2 linked regions of the Azotobacter salinestris genome follow. The protein of the gene in region 1 interacts with the protein of each later gene in a pairwise test. Links are inferred from orthologs where the notes say so. Each region holds a gene or a part of one and is shown on either strand. Other genes may lie near its edges. The genes, in order: GCU53_RS03345 and GCU53_RS16260.

Region 1 (8,454 bases):
CTTGCCCTCGGCGGTGACCCGTACGCGGTTGCAGGCGCTGCAGAAATTGTGACTGTGCGGCGAAATGAAACCGACCTGGGTCCGGCTGCCGACCACCTGCCAGTAGCGCGAGGGACCGCCGCTGACGTGACTGCTGCGCACCAGATCGAAGCGCTCCTCGATGCGCCGGCGCACCTCGTCGCTGGAGCAGAGGGTCTCGCTGCGCCTGTGGCTGGAGATGCCACCGAGCGGCATCTCCTCGATGAAGCTGATGTCCAGTCCACGAGCCACGGCGAACTCGACCAGATCGAGCACCTCGTCGTCGTTGCGGCCCTTCTGCACCACGCTGTTCAGCTTGATCCGCGCGAAACCCGCGGCGCGCGCCGCCTCGATGCCGGCCAGGACCTGGTCGAGCTTGTCGCGCCGGGTGAAGGCGGCGAAACGCTCCGGACGCAGCGAGTCGAGGCTGATGTTGAGACGCCGGACCCCGGTCGCGCGCAGGTCGCCGGCCATGAACGGCAACTGCGAGCCGTTGGTGGTCATGGCCAGGTCCTCCAGCTCCGTGCGCGCGCCCAGACGCTCCAGCAGGCCGAGCAGGCCCTTGCGCACCAGCGGCTCGCCACCGGTGATGCGGATGCGCTTGACGCCGAGGCCGATGAAGGCGTCCGCCACGTCGTAGAGTTCTTCCAGGCTGAGGATCTGCTCGCGCGGCGCGAACACCATGTTCTCGCTCATGCAATAGGTGCAGCGGAAATCGCAGCGATCGGTCACCGACAGACGCAGATAGGTGATGCGGCGCCCGAAGGGATCGATCAGTTCGGCATTGGACATGGCGTATTTCACTCCCCCAGCCTGCATTGCACCACTCCGTGGGACCAGACTGGATCGCTCGCTTCCACGAGCCGATTATGATTGCGGGCCTGGAATGTCAGTTTCGGCGACCCTTTGCACAATGAAAGCAGGATGTGCGCCAACCGGCCAGCCCACTGGCCAGGCACACGATCGGGGGATACATGGACAAGAAAAGCTGGCGCGAGCGCCTCTACATCATCGTCTTCTTCAGCGATACGCCGGCCGGCCGGCATTTCGACATCGCACTGCTGGTGGCCATCTTCGCCAGCCTGGTGGTGGTGATGTTCGACAGCCTGCAGAGCTACGACCACTACAGCGGTCTGTTCTACGCCATCGAATGGGGCCTCACGGCGCTCTTCACCGCCGAGTATCTGCTGCGCATCTACATCCATCCGCAGCCATCGCGCTATGTCTTCAGCTTCTACGGGGCCATCGACCTGCTGGCCGTACTGCCGGCCTTCCTTGCCCTGCTGTTCCCCCCGGCCCAGTACCTGCTCGTCATCCGTATCGTTCGCATGCTGCGGGTGTTCCGCGTATTGAAGCTGCTGCCCTACCTGGGCCAGGCGAATTTCCTGCTCATCGCGCTGCGCGGCAGTCGGCAGAAGATCATCGTCTTCCTGTCCAGCATGAGCACGCTGGTCATCATCTTCGGCACCCTGCTGTACGTGATCGAAGGGCCGGAGCATGGCTTCAGCAGCATTCCTGCGAGCATTTATTGGGCCGTGGTCACCGTGACCACGGTCGGCTATGGCGACATGTCGCCGAAGACCCCGCTGGGCCAGGGCCTGGCGACCCTGGTGATGATCACCGGCTACTCGGTGATCGCCGTGCCCACCGGCATCTTCACCGCCGAGCTGGCCAGCGCGATGCAGCCGGAGCGCCTGCACCAGAATTGCCCGATCTGCAAGAAGAGCGTCCACGAGCCGGATGCCACCTATTGCAGTCGTTGCGGCAATGCCTTGTTTCCCCACCATGCGGAACCCGCCCCGGGAACCAGCGAGGAAGAACTGCACGGCTGACGCCGGCGACTCAGCGTGGCGAATGGCGGCTGCGCAGCCCCGGCGGCACGCTCGGCCCCTCGACCGTCTCCCAGGGGCCGTTCGGCCGTCCAGAGCTGTACCAGCCGTCGTTCCAGCGGTAGTACAGGCGCTCCCGGTAGTACAGCGGCCGGCCTTTCACCACGTAGACCCCCAGGCTGTTGTCCCAGTAGGCATCGACATCCGGCGGCGGCGCATAGCGCGGATGGTTGCCGCTGCGGTTCTGCTGCGGGCTGGCAGACTTGGGCGGCAGGGACTTGATCGTCTGGCTCGGCTGCTTCGGCACCTGCGCCGGCGGTCGCTGCACGGGAGGCCGCTGGCTCGGTGCCGGGCGCTCCCTGGGCGGCTGCTCGTAATCATGGTGGGCACAGGCCGCCAGCAGCAGTGTCAGGCCCAGCACGCCGAACGGGCGCAGACGGCGCAGCAGCCCGGCGGGCCTGGCCGGGGACGGCGACGGGAATAGGTGGACCTTCATGGCTCCCCTCCAGGGTTGCGCCCTCAGGGCGCGTCGGCTCGATCGATGGTCAGGGCGTACTCGCCCGACGCCTTGGCGCTCACCGCGTCGAGCTGGCCGATCCAGTCGCCCGCAATGGGATTGCCGGCCCGCGACACCCGGGCAACCAGCTGCACCTCGGCGAAGTTCGACAACCTGAGCTGCGGCGTCATCGCATCGGCATCGCTCAGCGCGACCTGCGCCGGCAGATCGGCCACCCGCAGGCGCTCGACCGCCAGCGGCATCGGCGGACCGGAAACGGCGCGGGCGAAGACGAATACGCTGTCGTCCGGCTGCACCTTGCCGGCCAGCTCCGGCGCCAGGGCGACGCTGACCTTCAACTCGACCTGGCTGGCCGTCGCTGGCGCGCCTTCCGGCGTGCCGGCCTGCTCGCGCGCCCGGGCGATGCCGCCGATGATGGCCGCCCGCGACGGATCGCTCTCGGGCAGGATCTCCACCAGACGCTCCCAGTAACCGGCGGCATCGGCAAAGCGGCGCTCCTCGAAGGCGGCGATGCCGAGCAGGCCGAGGCTGGTGACCTCGGCCGGATCGCCGGCCAGGGCCTCGTCGGTCAGCGCCTGCATCTGCGGAGTCCAGCGCTTGCCCTCGGCGAAATACAGCGCCTGGGCCCACTGGCCGAGGATCTCCGGCGGCCGCTGGGCCAGCCGGGCAGCCTGCTCGAACGCCCGCGCGGCATCGACCGGACGCTCCTGGGCCATGTAGGTGCGCCCCAGGAAATACCAGCCCTCGGCGGAGTCTGGCTGGACCTTGACGGCCTGCTCCAGGCGCGCGGTCATCTCCTCGAGGCTCTTCGGCTGTTCGGCGAACTGGCGGGCCAGCTCGAGCTTGTCGCTGGCGCCCCAGTGCAGGTAGAGCCCATAGCCGAGCAGCGGTACCAGCAACGCCATCGCCATCGGCACGGCCTTGCCCAGCGAGGCACGGCGCGGCGCATCGCCAGCGGCGGTATCGGCCAGCAGCTCGCGGGCCGCCTCGGCACGGCCGGCCTCCAGCTGCCCGGCGCTCAGGGTGCCGGCCGCGCGCTGCGCCTCCAGCTCGGCCAGACGCTCCTCATAGAGCGCCACATTGAGCGCGGTACGATCCTCCTCGGCCTGGGCGCGATAGCCGCGCACCACGGGGAGCAGCAGAAAGGCCAGGGCCAGCAGCAGCAGCAGGCCGGCGGCGATCCAGAAATCGATCATGGGTCTTTTTTGTCCAGCAGGGTGGCGAGGCGCTCGCGCTCGGCCGGGGAAAGGGAGGTCGATGCAGGGCCGGTGGCTCTGCGCCGGCGTCGGACGAGGATCACCGCCAGTACGCCGAAACCGACCGCCAGAAGGCCCGCCGGGCCGTACCAGAGCAGCAGCGTCCGCCCGTCGAGCGGCGGCTTGTAGCGGACGAAGTCGCCATAGCGGGCCACCAGGTAGTCGACGATCTGCTCATCGCTCTGCCCTTCGCCGAGCATGCGGTAGATCTCGCGGCGCAGGTCCATGGCGATGGGTGCGTCGGAGTCGGCGATGTTCTGGTTCTGGCACTTCGGGCAGCGCAGCTCCTCGATCAGGCTGCGGTAGCGCTCGCGCTCGGCGTCGCTCTTGAATTCGTAGGTGTCGATGGCGGCATGCGCCGTCGCGCTCAGCACGAGGCCCAGCAGCGCGGCGCGGATCAGGGCGTTCATTCGTCCAGCAACTCCTGGTAGCGCGCGGCCAGCTGCTCGCGCCAGACCCGCTCGTCGATCACCCCAACGAACTTGTGGCGGATGATGCCGTGCCTGTCGACGAGGAAGGTTTCCGGTGCGCCGTAGACGCCGAGGTCGAGGCCCAGGCTGCCCTGCTCGTCGCGGATGTTGAGCTGGTAGGGGTTGTGGAACTCCTTCAGCCATTTCAGCGCGCTGGCGTTGTCGTCCTTGTAGTTGACGCCGACGATGTTCACGCCGCGCCGGGCCAGTTCGTTGAGCACCGGGTGCTCGACCTTGCACGACACGCACCAGGTCGCCCAGACGTTGACCAGCGACGGCTTGCCCTTGAGGTCTTCGACCGTGAGCGTGCGCCCCGGCTCTTCCACGGCCGGCAGGGAGAACGGCGGGAAAGGCTTGCCGATCAGCGCCGAGGGCAGCTCGGCGGGATCGAGGAACAGACCACGGTAGAGGAAGGCCGCGACGCCCAGGAAGAGCGCCAGCGGCAGCAGGAGTATCGCTCGTTTCACCTTCAGGCTCCTTGTCCAGCAAGGCCCAGGGCCTCGCGCACGCGGGTCTTGACCTTGACCCGATAACGCCGGTCGCAGGCCGCCAGCACTGCGCCGAAGGCCATCATCAGGCCCCCCAGCCAGATCCAGCGGACGAACGGCTTGATGTGCAGGCGGACCGCCCAGGCGCCGTTTTCCAGCGGCTCGCCCAGGGCGACGTAGAGGTCGCGGGTGAAGCCGGCGTCGATGCCGGCCTCGGTCATCGGCATCCGCTGCACGGTGTAGAGGCGCTTCTCCGGCTGCAGCACGGCCACCTCGCGGTCCCCCTCGAAGACGCGGACGCTGGCCCGGTCGGCGACGAAATTGGGACCCTCATGGTGTCGGGTGCCCTCGAAGACGAAGCGGTAGCCGCCCAGCTCCACGGCATCGCCCGGCGCCATGCGCAGGTCGCGCTCGGCGCTTTCCTGGCTGGTCAGGACGATGCCCAGGGCGCAGACGGCGATCCCCACATGGGACAGCTGCATGCCCCAGTAGCTCGGCGAAAGGCTGCGCAGCCCCTTGAACAGGCCCTTGTGACGGGTCTTGTCGAGCAGGTCGCGCGCCCCGGCAAGAACTACCCAAGCCGCCAGAAAGGCGGTCGCCAGCACCGCCCAGGCGAAATCGCCGAGGGCGAAGCCGGCGAGCAGGGCCAACGCCGTGCTGGCCAGCAGCACCGGCGCGAGCATGCCGATCAGCCAGCTCAGCGGGGTGTCCCTCCAGCGCACCAGAACGCCGATGGCCAGGCTCAGCATCAGGAGGCCCATCAGCGGCAGGAACAGCGCATTGAAGTACGGCGGGCCGACCGACAGCTTGGCGCCGGACAGCGCATCCAGCAGCAGCGGATAGAGGGTGCCGAGCAGGATGGTCGAGGTCGCCACCACCAGCAGCAGGTTGTTCACCAAAAGCAGGGTCTCCCGCGACCAGAGGGCGAAGCCCACCTGGCTCTTGACCACCGGTGCGCGGAGGGCGAACAGGGTCAGCGAGCTGCCGACCACCAGCAGCAGGAAGCCGAGGATGAACACGCCGCGCTCCGGGTCGTTGGCGAAGGCATGCACCGAGGTCAGCACGCCCGAGCGCACCAGGAAGGTGCCGAGCAGACTCAGGGAAAAGGCGGCGATGGCCAGCAGCACCGTCCAGCTCTTGAATACCCCCCGCTTCTCGGTCACCGCCAGCGAGTGCAGCAGCGCGGTGCCCACCAGCCAGGGCATGAAGGAGGCGTTCTCCACCGGGTCCCAGAACCACCAGCCGCCCCAGCCCAGCTCGTAGTAGGCCCACCAGGAGCCGAGCACGATGCCGACGCCGAGGAAGGCCCAGGCGACCAGCGTCCAGGGCCGCGACCAGCGTGCCCAGGCGGCGTCCAGACGGCCGCCGAGCAGCGCGGCGATGGCGAAGGCGAAGGCCACCGAGAAGCCGACGTAGCCCATGTAGAGCATCGGCGGATGGACGATCAGGCCGAAGTCCTGGAGCAGCGGGTTGAGGTCGCGACCGTCGACCGGCGCCTGCGGCAGCAGGCGCGAGAAGGGGTTGGAGGTGACGATCAGGAACAGCAGGAAGCCGACGCTGATCAGCCCCATCACCCCCAGCACGCGGGCCAGCATCTCCTCCGGCAGCTGCCGGGAAAAGATCGACACGGCGAAGGTCCAGGCGGACAGGATCAGCGCCCAGAGCAGCAACGATCCTTCGTGGGCGCCCCACACGGCGCTGAGCTTGTAGTACCAGGGCAAGGCGCTGTTGGAGTTGCCGGCCACGTAGGCGACCGAGAAATCGTCGACCAGGAAGGCCTGGGACAGACAGGCAAAGGCGAATAGCAGGAAGGCGAACTGACCCCAGGCGGCCGGCACGGCCAGGCTCATCCACAGGCGGTCGCCGCGCCAGGCGCCGATCAGCGGCAAAGTACCCTGCACCAGCGCCAGGCACAGGGCGAGGATCATCCCCAGATGGCCGAGCTCGGGAATCATTGCGTGCCTCCCGGCTTGCCGCCCTCGTAGTGCTTGAGCATGCCGCTCTTCTCCAGCGCCTGGCTGACCTCCGGCGGCATGTAGTTCTCGTCGTGCTTGGCCAGCACCTCGTCGGCCTGCAGCGTGCCGTCGGCATCCACCCGACCCAGCGCGACGATGCCCTGCCCCTCGCGGAACAGGTCCGGCAGGATGCCCTGGTAGCGGATGGTCACCGTCTCGGCGCCGTCGGTGACCCGGAAGGACACCGCCAGCGAGTCCGCCTCGCGCTGCACCGAGCCCTGCTCCACCAGGCCACCGGCACGGATCCTGGCGCCTTGCGGCGCCTCGCCGGCGGCGATCTGGCTGGGGGTGTAGAACAGGTTGATGTTCTGCTGCAGGGCGGACAGGGCCAGCGCCACGGCGATGCCCATGCCGGCGAGGATCGCCAGCACGATGAACAGTCGCTTCTTGCGCACAGGATTCACTTCGATTCCTCCCGGCGCAGGCGACGCGCCTCTTCTTGCAGGTAGCGCCGGCGCGCCAGCAGCGGTCCGGCGACATTGATGACCAGCACCACCAGGCTGATGCCATAGGCCGACCATACATAGAGACCATGGTTGCCCATGGCGACGAATTCGGCGAACGAGGAAAAACTCATGGCGCCCCCACGAGAGCCTTGATCTCGGATTTGGCCCAGCTGCTGCGCGCCTCGCGCCTGAGCACCTCGAGGCGCATGCGCATCAGCAGCACGGCGGCGAAGAAGCAGTAGATGCCGAGCACCATGACCAGCATCGGCAGCCACATTTCCATGGGCATCGCCGGCTTCTCGGTCAGGGTGAAGGTGGCCGGCTGGTGAAGGGAGTTCCACCACTCGACCGAGTACTTGATGATCGGGATGTTGACCACCCCGACGACCGCCAGCACTGCGCAGGCCTTGGCCGCGCTGTCGCGGTTGGCGATCGCCTGGCCGAGGGCGATGATGCCGAAATAGAGGAACAGCAGGATCAGCATCGAGGTCAGCCGGGCATCCCAGACCCACCAGGTGCCCCAGGTCGGCTTGCCCCAGATGGCGCCGGTGACCAGCGCGATGAAGGTCATCCAGGCGCCGATGGGGGCGGCGCACTGCAGGGCGATGTCGGCCAGCTTCATGCGCCAGACCAGCCCGACCACCCCGGCCACCGCCAGCAGCACGTAGCAGGACTGGGCGAGGAAGGCCACCGGCACATGGATGTAGATGATGCGGAAGCTGTTGCCCTGCTGGTAGTCCGGCGGCGCGAAGGCCAGCCCCCAGACCAGGCCGACACCGAGCAGCAGCGCGGCGGCCACAGCGAACCAGGGCAGCCAGCGGCCGCTGATTTCATAGAACCACTTTGGCGAACCCAGCTTGTGAAACCACGTCCAATTCATCGAGACCACTCACATTGTCACCAGGCCGGTTGCGACCGGCCCGCTTCGGTCGTTTCGCAATCGCTCTCCGACGCTCCGGACAAGCCTGTCACTCGCCGACGCTGATGATCAGGCCGGAAGCGACCGCGAAGGGCAGCAGGGTCACGGCCAGTACGGCCAGGCTGGCCAGCCACAGCAGATGGCCAGTCGCAGGCAACCCCTGCAGTGCCGCCTGCAGCGCCCCGCTGCCGAGAATCAGCACGGGGATGTACAGCGGCAGAATCAGCAGCGGCAACAGCAGGCCGCCACGCTTGAGGCCCACGATCAGCGCCGCGCCGACGGCGCCGAGCAGGCTCAGGATCGGCGTGCCGAGCAGCAGCGAGAGCAGCAGCACCGGCAGGCAGCGCGCCGGAAGCCCCAGCATCAGGGCCAGCAGCGGCGCCAGCAGCACGAGCGCCAGCCCGGAGAACAGCCAGTGCGCCAGCACCTTGGCCAGCACCAGCAGCGGCAGCGGATGCGGTGCAACCACCCATTGCTCCAGTGATCCGTCCTCGAA
Region 2 (8,365 bases), 2.7 Mb from region 1 along the record:
CACGGTCTTCAGGGTCTCGACGGTGGTGTAACCCTTGACGAACTTGCGCTGCGCCTGTTCGGCTGCGGCCTGGGCGTTCTCTCGTACCGGGAAGGCGTCCGGCTCCTGGCTCCAGTACCAGCCCAGCAGCCCGGTCACCAGCAGGTAGAGGGCGAGCAGCAGCGCCAGGGCACGGCCCAGCCAGTGGTTGCCGACGACACGCCGCAGGGCGCTGTCGGCCCCACCGTACGCACGGCTTGCGCTTTCTTTCCAGTCCAGCATGGCAAAATCCTTCGTGATTCGAAAAGTCGACCGGCCCACAGGGCCAGCCGCGCAAGCCTAGCATTAATGGAAAGCACACCGGGACAGAGCGGCGCCCGGCCTCGATGCGGGCCGGACACCGACACCGCGCCTGTCGCACGCCGGCCGCAGCCTGCAGCGCTTCGCCGCCTCCGGTATCATCCGCCTCTTTGTATTTCTGCACGTTTCTGCGAGAACGCCATGCGCCGCCTGCTGCCCCTGCTCCTGCTGCTGCTCGCCCTGCCCGCCGCCGCCGGCCTGTTCGACAGCCGGCCCAGCTCCACACTGGGCGGCCTGGACAACCGCGGCGACTTCCTGCCGGTCCGCGAGGCCTTCCGCCTGAGCCTGGTGGACAGCACGCCGCAGGCGGTGACGCTGCGCTTCGTCGCCGCCGAGGGCTACTACCTGTACCGCCAGCGCCTGCAGTTCCGCAGCGAGACGACCGGGGTCGCACTGGGCGAGTCGCGCCTGCCGGACGGCGTGCGCAAGACCGACGAGTACTTCGGGGAGACGGAGGTTTATTACGGCGTGCTCGACGTCGAGCTGCCGCTGGACAACCCTGACGGGCGCCCCTTCACTCTGCAGGTCGGCTACCAGGGCTGTGCCGACAAGGGCCTCTGCTATCCGCCGGAGACCGAGCGGCTGCAGATCGGCGCCGCTGGCGCTCCCGCCGCAGCCCCCACAGCCGGGGCCGCCCTGCCCGCCGGCGCGCCGGGCTGGAGCTGGCGGGAGCTGGCCCTGTTCTTCCTCGCCGGCCTCGGCCTGACCTTCACCCCGTGCGTGCTGCCGATGCTGCCGATCCTCTCCGGCGTGGTGCTGCGCGGGGAGATCGGCGGCGCGCGCGGCTTCGCCCTGTCGCTGGCCTACGTGCTGCCGATGGCCGCCTGCTTCGCCGTGCTCGGCGCGCTGATGGGACTGTTCGGCGCCGAGCTGAACCTGCAGGCGCGCCTGCAATCGTCCTGGGTGCTGGTGCCCTTCGCCGCCTTCTTCGGCCTCTTCGCCCTGGCCATGTTCGGAGTCTTCGAGCTGCGCCTGCCGCAGGCGCTCGCCGCGCCGCTGGAGCGCCTGGCCGGCAACACGCGCGGTGGCTCGCTGTGGGGCGCCGCCGTCCTCGGCGTGCTGTCCAGCCTTTTGGTCTCGCCCTGCGTCTCCGCTCCGCTGGCCGGCGCGCTCTTGTACATCAGCTCGAGCGGCGATGCCCTGGGCGGCGGTCTGAAGCTCTTTGCCCTGGGGCTCGGCATGGGCGCGCCGCTGGTGTTGTTCGCCACCGGCGGCGGCGCCCTGCTGCCCAAGAGCGGCCCATGGATGCTCATGGTGCGCAACGCCTTCGGCGTGCTGCTGCTGGCGGTCGCCGTGTGGCTGCTCGAGCGGGTGCTGCCTGGCCCGCTGGCGCTGGCCCTGTGGGGGCTGCTGGCAGGCGGGGTGGCGCTGTTTCTCGGCGCGCTGGAACTTACCGCGAAGAGCCACCGGCAGAAGCTTGGCCAGCTGGCCGGGCTGGTCCTGCTGGTCTACGCCCTGGCCAGTTGGACCGGCGCGCTGCGCGGCGAGTCCGACCCACTGCGCCCGCTGGGCGGCACATCCCTGTCCGCCGCACCCGCGGCCCGGGCCGCCGGCGCCTGGCAGACCCTCAGCACGCCGGAGGCACTGGACGCCGTCCTGGCCGAAGCGAAGAATGCCGCCCAGCCGCTGTTGCTCGACTGGTATGCTGACTGGTGCATCAGCTGCAAGGTGATCGAGCGCGAGGTGTTTGCCGCCCCGCAGGTCGCCGCGCAGCTCGGCGGCTACCGGCTGATCCGCTTCGATATCACCGCCGGCACCCCGGCACAGCGCGCGCTGCTGGATCGCTACCGGCTGTTCGGCCCGCCGGCCATCCAGTTCTTCGCTGCCGACGGCACCGAGCACGAGGCGCTGCGGGTGGTCGGTGAGATCGACGCCGCCGCTTTTGCGCAACGCCTGCGGGAAAGTCAATCCCAACACTGATCTTGCAAGACATCTGCGAGGAATCGCAGGTAATATGCAGGAAATTCCGGTTAAAATGCCCGGCTGAAGGTCTCGACGGAACGGAGCCCCAGCCAGCCCGCAGCCTGCGGGATGGGCCGGCTCGTTGCCGTGCCCCTTACTCAGTACGCAAGGACAACAACCGACATGGCCACCCTACTGGTGCTGCACGGCCCCAACCTCAATCTTTTGGGCACCCGCGAGCCCGGCGTATATGGCGCCACCACCCTCGCGCAGATCAACCAGGACCTGGAGCGCCGCGCCAGCGAGGCCGGCCATCGCCTGCTCCACCTGCAGAGCAATGCCGAGCATGTGCTGATCGAGCGCATCCATGCCGCCCGTCAGGAAGGCGTGGACCACATCATCTTCAATCCGGCGGCTTTCACCCATACAAGTGTCGCCCTACGTGACGCGCTGCTGGCGGTGAGCATCCCATTCACCGAAGTGCACTTGTCCAACGTGCACAAACGCGAGCCCTTCCGCCATCACTCCTACTTTTCCGACATCGCCGTAGGGGTGATCTGCGGTCTGGGCGCCAGCGGCTACCGGCTGGCCCTGGAAGCCGCCCTCGAACAACTTGAACGTCCCTGATTCGCAACCGGAGTTATTTCGAATGGATATCCGCAAAGTCAAGAAACTGATCGAACTGCTGGAAGAGTCCGGTATCGACGAGCTGGAGATTCGCGAAGGCGAAGAATCGGTTCGCATCAGCCGCCACTCCAAAAACGCTCCCCAGACGATCTATGCCGCCGCACCGGCAATGGCCGCCATGCCTGCGCCGGCCATCGCCGCCCCGGCTGCCGCACCGGCCGAAGCCGCTGCACCGGCCGCGCCCAAGCTGAGCGGCCATGTGGTCCGCTCGCCGATGGTCGGCACCTTCTACCGCTCGCCGTCGCCGAGCGCTCCCTCCTTCGTCCAGGTCGGCCAGAGCGTGAAGAAGGGCGATATCCTGTGCATTGTCGAAGCCATGAAGATGATGAACCACATCGAGGCTGAAGTCGGCGGCGTCATCGAAGCCATCCTGGTGGAAAACGGCCAGCCGGTGGAGTATGACCAGCCGCTGTTCACCATCGTCTGAACCGCGGAGATCCTGCGATGTTGGAAAAAGTCCTGATCGCCAACCGTGGCGAGATCGCCCTGCGCATCCTGCGCGCCTGCAAGGAGCTGGGCATCAAGACGGTGGCTGTGTACTCGACGGCGGACCGCGAACTGATGCACCTGGGCCTCGCCGACGAGAGCGTGTGCATCGGCCCGGCCCCGGCGGCCAAATCCTATCTGCACATCCCGGCCATCATCGCCGCCGCCGAAGTTACCGGCGCGACCGGGATCCACCCGGGCTACGGCTTTCTCGCCGAGAATGCCGACTTCGCCGAGCAGGTGGAGAAATCCGGCTTCGCCTTCATCGGCCCGACCGCCGAGGTGATCCGCCTGATGGGCGACAAGGTCTCGGCCAAGGACGCCATGAAGCGGGCCGGCGTGCCCACCGTGCCCGGCTCCGACGGTCCGCTGCCGGAAGATGAGGAAACCGCCCTGGCGATCGCCCGCGAGGTCGGCTATCCGGTGATCATCAAGGCCGCCGGCGGCGGTGGCGGACGTGGCATGCGCGTAGTGCGCAGGGAAGAGGACCTGATCAAGTCGGCGCGACTGACCCGCACCGAGGCCGAGGCGGCCTTCGGCAACGGCATGGTCTACCTCGAGAAGTTCCTGGAGAACCCCCGCCATGTGGAAGTGCAGGTGTTGTCCGACGGCAAGGGCAACGCCATCCACCTGGGCGACCGCGACTGCTCGCTGCAGCGCCGCCACCAGAAGGTCCTGGAAGAGGCTCCCGCGCCGGGCATCGATCCGCAGGCCCGCGCCGAAGTGCTGGACCGCTGCGTGCGCGCCTGCATCGAGATCGGCTACCGCGGCGCCGGCACCTTCGAGTTCCTCTACGAGGACGGCCGCTTCTACTTCATCGAGATGAACACCCGCGTGCAGGTGGAGCACCCGGTCACCGAGATGGTCACCGGCGTCGACATCGTCAAGGAGATGCTGCTCATCGCCGGCGGCGAGCCGCTGTCGATCCGCCAGGAGGACGTGGTGATCCGCGGCCATGCGCTGGAGTGCCGGATCAACGCCGAAGACCCGGCGACCTTCATGCCCAGCCCGGGCAAGGTCAATCACTTCCACGCCCCGGGCGGCAACGGCATCCGCGTCGACTCGCACCTCTACAGCGGCTATGCGGTACCGCCGAACTACGACTCGCTGATCGGCAAGCTGATTGCCTACGGCAAGGATCGCGACGAGGCCATGGCGCGCATGCGCAACGCCCTGGACGAGATCGTCGTCGACGGCATCAAGACCAACGTGCCCCTGCACCGCGAGCTCACCCGCGATCCCGGCTTCTGCCAGGGCGGCGTGAACATCCACTACCTGGAAAAGAAACTGGGTCTGGACAAGCACTGAGCCACGCGCCAGCGCCGCATGACAGGGTCGCCTTCGGGCGACCCCTGTCGTTTCCGCTGCATCGATTATTATCGCAGGGCGGAAAACTCGCGCAGGGATCTTCCACCTCTTCCGGTGGGAAAGGCCTGCGGCCGTTTCCTTCCCTACCAGAGGCGCATGCTGGCAGAGCCTCCGCCCCTCCAGTAAGCTTGCGCGCCTTTCCGCCCATTCCCGAAGAGGCCTCCCCATGTCCTGGCTGCAAATCCGTCTCGCCATCACCCCCGACCAGGCCGGCGCACTGGAGGATCAGCTGCTCGAGCTGGGCGCGGTCTCGGTGACCTTCATGGACGCCGAGGACCAGCCGATCTTCGAGCCGGATCTCGGCACCACCCCGCTCTGGTCGCACACCCACCTGCTGGCGCTGTTCGAGGCCGATACCGACGCAGACGCCCTGCTCGCCCATCTGCGCCTGCTGCGCGGCGGCGAGCTGCCCGAGCACCAGATCGAGCGCATCGAGGATCAGGACTGGGAGCGCAGCTGGATGGACAACTTCCAGCCGATGCGCTTCGGCCGCCGCCTGTGGATCGTGCCGAGCTGGCACCAGGCGCCGGAGCCCGAAGCGGTCAATCTGCTGCTCGACCCGGGCCTGGCCTTCGGCACCGGCACCCACCCGACCACCGCGCTGTGCCTGGAATGGCTGGACGACCAGGATCTCGCCGGCTGCAGCGTGCTGGACTTCGGCTGCGGCTCGGGCATCCTCGCCATCGCCGCGCTGCTGCTCGGCGCCGAGCGGGCAGTCGGCACCGACATCGATCCGCAGGCGCTGGAGGCCTCGCGCGACAACGCCACGCGCAACGGCATCGATCCGGCACGCTTTCCACTCTATCTGCCGGCCGACCTGCCGCAGCAGCCGGCCGACGTGGTGGTGGCCAACCTCCTCGCCGGTCCGCTGGTGCAGTTGGCGCCGACCATCACCTCGCAGATCAAGCCGGGCGGCCGCCTGGCGCTGTCCGGCATCCTCGCCGAGCAGGCCGAGGAGGTGCGCGCGGCCTACCAGGGCGCCTTCGCCCTCGATCCCAGCGCGGAGAAGGACGGCTGGGTACGCATCAGCGGCGTGCGTCGCTGACGCCCTGCCCCCGGGCCTACGGCTGCGCTAGACTAGCGCCCCGTTCAGTCCAGACCGCCGACTGCCGGCTCGCCGCATGACAGATACCTTCGCCACCCAGTGCCCGCACTGCCAGACCCGCTTCCGCATCAACCGCGCGCAGCTCGATGCCGCCCGCGGTGCGGTGCGCTGCGGCTCCTGCCTGCAGGTATTCAACGCCGCCAAGCACCTGATCGAGCGACCGGCCCCGCCCCAGGCCACGATCGCCGCGGCACCGGCCGCCGCGCCTCCGGCAGCGCCGCCGGCCGACGATCATCCGCCGGCGCCCCCCTCCCACTGGGACTACGACGAACTCGACCTGGGCGATCTGGACCTGGACACCCTTGACCTGGACGAGGAGCTGGCCAAGCTGGAAAGCCAGGAGCGCCAGCTGATGGCGCGCCTGCAGAGCGCCGACGCGCCGCCCCCGACACCACGCCCCGCCGCCTGCCCCCGTCCGGGACCCGTCGAACCGCAGCTGCCGCCCGCCAGCCGTCTGCTCGTCACGCCGAGCGGCCAGGGCGAACGCCCCGAGCCGCCTCTGACCCTGAAACCGCACGTCGCGCAGGACGAGCCGCGCCGCTCGCCGCCGCCCGAATCCCGGGCGGAGCCGCACCAGCCCGCCCCCACCAGTCCACCACCGCGCAACACGCCGGAGCGCCCCGAGGAAGGACTGCTCGAGCTGGCCGACGAACCCCTCCGCCTCGACTGGCGGAAACCGCGCCAACCCTGGGGCCGCCGCCTCGGCTGGATCGCCCTCAACCTGCTGGCAATCGGTGTCCTGGCCGGACAGTACGTCTGGTTCCACTATGACGAGCTGGTCCGCCAGGACAGCTACCGGCCCTGGTTCGAGCGGCTGTGCCCTGTCCTCGGCTGCAGCCTGCCGCCGCTGGTCGACATCGGCCAGATCAAGAGCAGCAACCTGGTGGTGCGCGATCACCCCGAATTCGCCGGCGCCCTGGTGGTCGACGCGATCCTCTACAACCGCGCCACCTTCGCCCAGCCCTTCCCCCTGCTCCAGCTGCGCTTCGCCGACATCAACGGCCAGACCGTCGCCACCCGGCGCTTCAAGCCCGGCGAATACCTGAGCGGCGAACTGGCCGGGCAGCAGGAAATGCCGCCACAGACGCCGATCCACATCTCGCTGGAGATTCTCGACCCCGGCACACAGGCGGTGAATTACAGCCTAAGCTTTCACTCTCCGGAGTGACGCTGCTGCCTGGAGGGCAGCCGCCTGGCTGCCCTCCGGCTGCGGTTGCCTGCCTGTCTGCTGCTCATATTTTGTGCAGGATAGCCTTTATCCATTCATGGAGAGCAGGTATCATGCCCACCCTTTTTTTGCGGTCCCCGTTCGACCTGAAACCAGTCTCCAGCAGGGAAGACCTATGTCGGCGGTACGTATCGGCCCCTACACTTTGCCCAACCGATTGATCCTGGCGCCCATGGCCGGCGTCACCGATCGACCGTTTCGTGCGCTGTGCCGCCGGCTCGGCGCCGGCATGACGGTCTCGGAAATGCTCACCAGCGACGTTCGCCTGTGGAACAGCCGCAAGTCCCGCCTGCGCCTGCCACACGGCGACGAGCCGGAGCCGCGCTCGGTGCAGATCGCCGGCGGCGACCCGCAGATGCTCGCCGAGGCGGCTCGGCGCAACGTCGAGCTGGGCGCGCAGATCATCGACATCAACATGGGCTGCCCGGCGAAGAAGGTCTGCAACAAGGCCGCCGGCTCGGCGCTGATGAAGGACGAAGCCCTGGTCGCCGAAATCCTCCAGGCGGTGGTGGCCGCCGTCGAGGTGCCGGTGACCCTGAAGATCCGCACCGGCTGGGACCAGGCCAATCGCAACGGCGTCAACGTCGCCCGGCTCGCCGAGCAGGCCGGTATCGCCGCCCTCGCCGTGCACGGACGGACCCGCGCCGACCAGTACCGGGGCGAGGCCGAATACGAAACCATCGCCGCCATCAAGCGGGCAGTGTCCATTCCCGTGTTCGCCAATGGCGACATCGACTCGCCGGAGAAGGCCCGTCGGGTGCTCGAGGCCACCGGTGCCGACGGCCTGCTGATCGGCCGCGCGGCCCAGGGGCGACCATGGATCTTCCGCGAGATCGAACACTACCTGCGAACCGGCGAGCACCTGCCGGCCGTGACGGCAGCCGAGGTGGAGCCCATCCTGCTCGAGCACCTGGCTGCGCTGCACCGTTTCTACGGGGAGGAGCAGGGCGTGCGCATCGCCCGCAAGCACGTCGGCTGGTACCTGGCGACCCTGCCCGGCGCGCAGGAGTTTCGAGCCCAGTTCAACCGCTTGGATACCACGGACGCGCAGAGCGCCCACGTTCGACGATTCTTTGCCGAACGTCATGAAGATGGAGAAGGGGTGGCCGCATGACGACGATGACCGAGACCTTAGAGAGTGGAACGACACCCGTGAGCGACAACGCCAATCTGAAACAGCACCTGAACACGCCGAGCGAGGCGGGCCAGACGCTGCGCGACAGCGTGGAGAAGGCGCTGCGCAACTACTT

The links.
Region 2: the proteins of GCU53_RS03345 (region 1) and GCU53_RS16260 interact in binary tests that used the Escherichia coli proteins (3 or more experiments, as listed by UniProt). The link is inferred for Azotobacter salinestris from one-to-one orthologs.

What each region holds. Positions count from the first base shown.
Region 1 is NZ_CP045302.1:730,474-738,927, forward strand. Bases 2,793-5,750 are described here. They hold GCU53_RS03345 (DsbE family thiol:disulfide interchange protein), read right to left. Parts: upstream 4,558-5,750; coding sequence 4,027-4,557; downstream 2,793-4,026. Other genes in these bases: ccmI (c-type cytochrome biogenesis protein CcmI), read right to left, coding at 2,793-3,560; GCU53_RS03340 (cytochrome c-type biogenesis protein), read right to left, coding at 3,557-4,030; GCU53_RS03350 (heme lyase CcmF/NrfE family subunit), read right to left, coding at 4,560-5,750. Outside these bases: GTP 3',8-cyclase MoaA, read right to left, coding at 1-810; GCU53_RS03325 (ion transporter), read left to right, coding at 993-1,850; GCU53_RS03330 (hypothetical protein), read right to left, coding at 1,861-2,343; more of ccmI, read right to left, coding at 2,367-2,792; more of GCU53_RS03350, read right to left, coding at 5,751-6,533; cytochrome c maturation protein CcmE, read right to left, coding at 6,530-6,997; heme exporter protein CcmD, read right to left, coding at 6,994-7,170; GCU53_RS03365 (heme ABC transporter permease), read right to left, coding at 7,167-7,919; heme exporter protein CcmB, read right to left, coding at 8,008-8,454. UniProt on the Escherichia coli protein: Involved in disulfide bond formation. Catalyzes a late, reductive step in the assembly of periplasmic c-type cytochromes, probably the reduction of disulfide bonds of the apocytochrome c to allow covalent linkage with the heme.
Region 2 is NZ_CP045302.1:3,472,641-3,481,005, reverse strand. What follows is about bases 1-2,869. They hold GCU53_RS16260 (protein-disulfide reductase DsbD), read left to right. Parts: upstream 1-480; coding sequence 481-2,259; downstream 2,260-2,869. Other genes in these bases: aroQ (type II 3-dehydroquinate dehydratase), read left to right, coding at 2,425-2,868; GCU53_RS16265 (DUF2333 family protein), read right to left, coding at 1-261. Outside these bases: accB (acetyl-CoA carboxylase biotin carboxyl carrier protein), read left to right, coding at 2,891-3,355; accC (acetyl-CoA carboxylase biotin carboxylase subunit), read left to right, coding at 3,373-4,722; prmA (50S ribosomal protein L11 methyltransferase), read left to right, coding at 4,949-5,827; GCU53_RS16235 (DUF3426 domain-containing protein), read left to right, coding at 5,904-7,055; tRNA dihydrouridine synthase DusB, read left to right, coding at 7,231-8,229; DNA-binding transcriptional regulator Fis, read left to right, coding at 8,226-8,365. UniProt on the Escherichia coli protein: Required to facilitate the formation of correct disulfide bonds in some periplasmic proteins and for the assembly of the periplasmic c-type cytochromes.